2 regions of the Phenylobacterium hankyongense genome follow, and region 2 is predicted to be linked to the other one. Evidence: predicted binding sites of a transcription regulator. Region 2 holds the regulator's gene; the other holds the start of a gene.

Region 1 (2,384 bases), 250 kb from region 2:
CCTCCGCCCGCGCGGCTTGAAAGCCGGCCCGGCGCAGTCTAGCGAAGGCCATGGACTTCACCGACCGCCGAACGCAGCTCGTGATCGCCGGCGGCGCGCTTGCGCTGATCGCCGGAGTCCTCATCGGCTGGGCGATGACGTCCGGGCATCGCGGCGAGCGCGCGCCGCCGCCGCCGGCCTCCCGCGGCGGACTCGTGATCGACTCCAACGCCGCCCCGAACGAAGGCCACATGGACCCCACGAAGCCGCTGCGCTGCTTCGTGGCCGGCCAGTTCGTGGGCGAGCTCACCCTGGCGCAGTGCGCCCAGCACAACGGGGTGGCCACCGACGCCCTGGACGTCGGCGTCGATCCTTCCGGCGCCCTGGCCGCGGCCGAACAGGCCGGCACCGTGCTGACCCCGCTGCCGCCCCCCGCCGAACCCGCCACCCCGGTCGCCGCGCCGCCGACCGCGCCGACCGCCGCCGCCGCCCCGCAGGCGGTCAGCGCGCCGACCGGAAGCTGCTGGCGCTACAGCGAGAGCCAGTGGCGCAAGCTGCCGACCGATCTCACCCTCAACGCCTGCGTCCAGACGCTGTTCGCCGGCCGCTGCGAGCGGCAGGGCGGCGCCACCTACGGCCGCTGGTTGCAGCAGACCCTGCGCCTGGTGCCCGGGCGGGTGGAGATCTCGGGCGACAACCGCAGCTTCCGCACCCTGGTGGAGCAGGGCGGCGGCTGCAGCGTTCCCCCGGTGGGCTGACGCCCTCGCGCCCGACTGACCCTTCGATAGGCTGGCCCCATGAACCGAACCGCCCTCATCGCCACCCTTGCCGCCGCCGCGGCGCTCTCGGCCTGCCAGAAGCGCACCGAGCCGCCCGGCGACGTGCGGGTCTGCTACCATGTGGTCCCGCAGAAGGACGGCTCGCTGAAGTACAACAAGCTGGTCGTCGCCCCGAACCTCGAGACCTGCGCGGCCAACCTGGAGGCCATGCGGGTCAAGTTCCTGCGCATGGGCGGCAACGCCCAGAACATCTACGGGGCCTACCAGGCCAACTTCCTGTTCCTGGAGAAGGAGGGGGTGATGACCTCCACCTCGCTGGAAGGCCCGCGCTACGTCGCGCTGGTGCGCACCGGCGACGGCCGGCTGGCGATCCCGGGCGCGATGCCGCAGTAGCGGCCAAATGCGCTGCGGCCAAAATGCGCTGTGGAGCGTCTGGAACAAAAACAGAACACGGGGTTGCCGAGGTGTTAACGGCGCGCTAAGCCTAGATCAGGGCTGACGGCCCGCATTCCACGGAAGCTTAGGACAATCGACATGGCGGGCAGCGTCAACAAGGTGATTCTGGTGGGCAACCTCGGGGCCGATCCCGAGATCCGCAGCCTCGGTTCGGGCGATCGGGTGGCGAACCTGCGCGTCGCCACGTCGGAGACCTGGCGGGACCGGTCCTCGGGCGAGCGCAAGGAGCGCACCGAGTGGCACCGGGTGGTGATCTTCAACGAGAACCTCGTGAAGGTGGCCGAGCAATACCTGCGCAAGGGCTCGAAGATCTACCTCGAGGGGGCGATCCAGACCCGCAAGTGGACCGACCAGTCGGGCCAGGAAAAGTATTCCACCGAGATCGTGCTGCAGAAGTTCCGCGGCGAGCTGACCATGCTGGACGGCCGCGGCGGCGACGCCGAACAGGGCGAGGGCGGCGGCTATTCCGGCGGCTTCTCCTCGTCGGCCGGTCCGAAGACCCAGAGCTCCGGCGCGCGCGAGGACTTCTCCGCCGACCTGGACGACGAGATCCCTTTCTAGCGGCTAACGGCTAGCCGGCGGCCTCCGCCGGGCAGGCGTCGGCGAGGCGCTTGGCGTCGGTGCTGGCGCGCACCGGGATCGTCACGCCGCCGACCTGGGTTTCGACCCGGGCGTCGAGGTGGAAGCTGTCGCTGGTGAAGACACCCTGGCCGGAGATCGGCACGGGCTTGCCTTCCCGCGTCTTGCAACTGCCCGCCAGCCGGATCTTGCCGTCGGCGATCTGCCGGGTCGGATAGGTGCAGGTGTAGATGTGGTTGCTCGGCCCCTCCATGAACTTGGCGACGTCCGAGGGCTTGATGCACCGGCGCTCGACCTTGCGCGTCGGGAACGGCGAGGTCACCCGGTTGGTGGTCTCCCAATAGCCGGGCTGGATGGCCGAGGGCTGGGCGGCGGCCGGGGCGGCGATCGCGGCGGCCAGCAGGAAGGGGATCAGGGGCTTCATGGCATCCCATATGGGGTCGGAGTCGTCGCAAGCTTGCCTGACCGGGCCTGAACGGTCGATGACCGCCAACATCGCCGCGACCGATCAGGCCGCGGTTTCGCCCACCCGTCGCCGATAGGCCTCCAGCACCGCGTCCCCGGCGGCGTCATAGAAGAAGGGCAGGAAGG
Region 2 (2,384 bases):
GTCTGTCCGGCGGCGCTGGTGCTGACCGGGTCGGACTTCGCCCGCGGCGGCTCGGCGGAGATCTATCGGACGGGCGGCGGCGGCTGGCGGGTGGTGTGGGCGCAGGATCTGCGCGGCCGGCGGCCCTGGACCTGGGGCGTCGACACCCGTTGAGCGAAGAAGAGCCCCGACCGCTACGGCCGGGGCTCCGAAGCGATCCTACTTCTTGGCAGCGTCCTTGGCGGCGTCGCCGGCGTCCTTGGCCGCATCGCCGGCCTTGGCGGCGTGGTCGGCGGCGGTCTTGGCCGCATCGCCGGCCGCCTGAGCCGCATCGCCCGGCGTCGGCGCCGTGGCGCTGCTGGCCTCAGAGGCCGCGGTCTGCGCAGCGGCCGCTTCGGTGCTGGCCTTGTTGGCTTCTTCCGTGGCCTTCTGGGCATCGGGCTTACCGCAGGCGGCGGCCGTCAGCGACAGGGCGGCGATAGCCGCGAGGGTCAGAATTCGCATGTGGTTCTCCTAGCCGAATGCCCGCCGACGATCGGCCGGGCGCGGGACACCCCGCGCGTCGTCAAAGCGAACGCGCGAACCCCACGCGCCAGAACGCGACGCCACGGCTGAGGTTGCAGCCGGGCTCACAAATTAGTGATAGCGGCGGATCAGTCCCACCAGCCGGCCCTGCACCGCCACCTGGTCGGGCCCGAAGATGCGGGTCTCGTAGGCCGGGTTGGCGGCCTCCAGGGCGATCGAGGCGCCCTTGCGACGCAGGCGCTTGAGGGTGGCTTCCTCGCCCATGACCAGGGCCACCACGATGTCGCCCGAGTTGGCGGCGTCGGTCCGCCGGATCACCACGTAGTCGCCGTCGAGGATGCCGGCGTTGATCATCGAATCGCCCTGCACCTCGAGCACGAAGTGCTCGCCGGCGCCCAGCATGGTCTCCGGCACCGAGAGCCGGTCGCGCTCCTGCTGGATCGCCTCGATCGGCGTGCCGGCGGCGATGCGGCCGAGCACCGGCAGCTCGCGGGTGTCGTTGGCGGCCTGGGGCGCGGCGCCGCCGGCCTCGACCAGTTGCGGCTTGAAGGGCGCGCGGCCCTTCGGCGGCGAGGACGTGGTCGCCTGCTGCGGCAGCTTCACCACCTCCAGCGCCCGGGCCCGGTGGGGCAGGCGGCGCAGGAAGCCGCGCTCCTCGAGGGCGGTGATCAGCCGGTGGATGCCGGACTTCGACGCCAGGTCCAGCGCCTCCTTCATCTCGTCGAAGGACGGCGAGACGCCGGTTTCCTTGATCCGCTCATGGATGAACATGAGCAACTCGTGCTGCTTACGGGTGAGCATGGATCAGACCTTCAGCCAGATCGCCTTGAGAACAAAGCGCAAACGTTGTGGATGTTCTCTAGGTGTTCCGGGTTAATGTCAAGTTACCCACGATACCCTGAAAACGCTGGGGAAATCGGGAGCGGGCGAGCGTCGGGTGCGACTCACGCCGCGAGCAACGCCTGGGTGGCGGCGGTGACATCCGGCTGCCGCATCAGGCTTTCGCCGACCAGCATGGCCGTCGCGCCCGAGCGTTCCAGGCGAGCGGCGTCCTGCGGCGTGAAGATGCCGCTTTCGGTGACCAGCAGGGCGCCGGCCGGGGCTTGGGCCGCCAGCCGTTCTGTCACCGCGAGGTCGGTGACGAAGCTGCGCAGGTCACGGTTGTTGACCCCGACGAGGTCGGCCCCGAGCGCGCCCGCCCGGGCCATCTCCGCCTCGTCGTGCACCTCGACCAGAGCGTCCATCCCCAGGCGCCGCGCTTCCGCCATCAGCTCGGCGGCCAGGACGTCGTCGATCATGGCCAGGATCACCAGGATGGCGTCGGCGCCCAGGGCGCGGGACTCGGTTACCTGCCAGGGATCGACCAGGAATTCCTTGCGCAGGCAGGGCAGGGCGACGGCCCCGCGGGCGGCGGCGAGGTAGCTGTCGGCGCCCTGGAAGCTCGGGCCGTCGGTGAGTACGGACAGGCAGGCCGCGCCGCCAGCCTCATAGGCCTGCGCCAGGCTCGGCGGGTCGAAGTCCTCGCGGATCAGGCCGCGGGACGGCGAGGCCTTCTTGATCTCCGCGATGAGGGCGAGCCGGCCCGGAGCATGGGCGCGAACCAGGGCGGCGCGGAAGCCGCGCGGCGGGCTGGCGAGACGGATCTCCGCGTCGAGGTCGACCAGGCCGCGCGAGGCTTTGCGCTGGACGACCTCCTCGCGCTTGTAGGCGGCGATCTTGGCCAGGATGTCGGTCATGCGGGCTCGACTGCGTTGGTGACGGCGACCAGGCGCGCCAGGGCCTGGGCCGCGCGGCCGTCGTCGATCACCTGGCCGGCGAGGTCCGCGCCCTCGCGCAGGGTCTCGACCCGGTCCGAGACCAGGAAGGCGGCGGCGGCGTTC

The links. The regulator LexA, encoded in region 2, represses DNA repair genes until DNA is damaged. The targets are predictions, from matches to a motif close to ATGTTCNCNANNTGTTCT.
Region 1: ssb (single-stranded DNA-binding protein) is a predicted target of LexA. The motif match lies at 1,193-1,210, and genes of this name have one in related genera.

What each region holds. Positions count from the first base shown of each region.
Region 1 covers NZ_QFYP01000001.1:3,499,942-3,502,325, reverse strand. The annotation lists gene DJ021_RS16815 (hypothetical protein) at 51-737, shown strand; gene DJ021_RS16810 (hypothetical protein) at 777-1,151, shown strand; gene ssb (single-stranded DNA-binding protein) at 1,293-1,775, shown strand; gene DJ021_RS16800 (DUF3617 domain-containing protein) at 1,786-2,217, opposite strand; gene DJ021_RS16795 (2OG-Fe(II) oxygenase) at 2,302-2,384, opposite strand, start outside.
Region 2 covers NZ_QFYP01000001.1:3,247,855-3,250,238, forward strand. The annotation lists gene DJ021_RS15615 (ComEC/Rec2 family competence protein) at 1-153, shown strand, start outside; gene DJ021_RS15620 (hypothetical protein) at 199-483, opposite strand; gene lexA (transcriptional repressor LexA) at 616-1,305, opposite strand; gene trpC (indole-3-glycerol phosphate synthase TrpC) at 1,449-2,240, opposite strand; gene trpD (anthranilate phosphoribosyltransferase) at 2,237-2,384, opposite strand, start outside.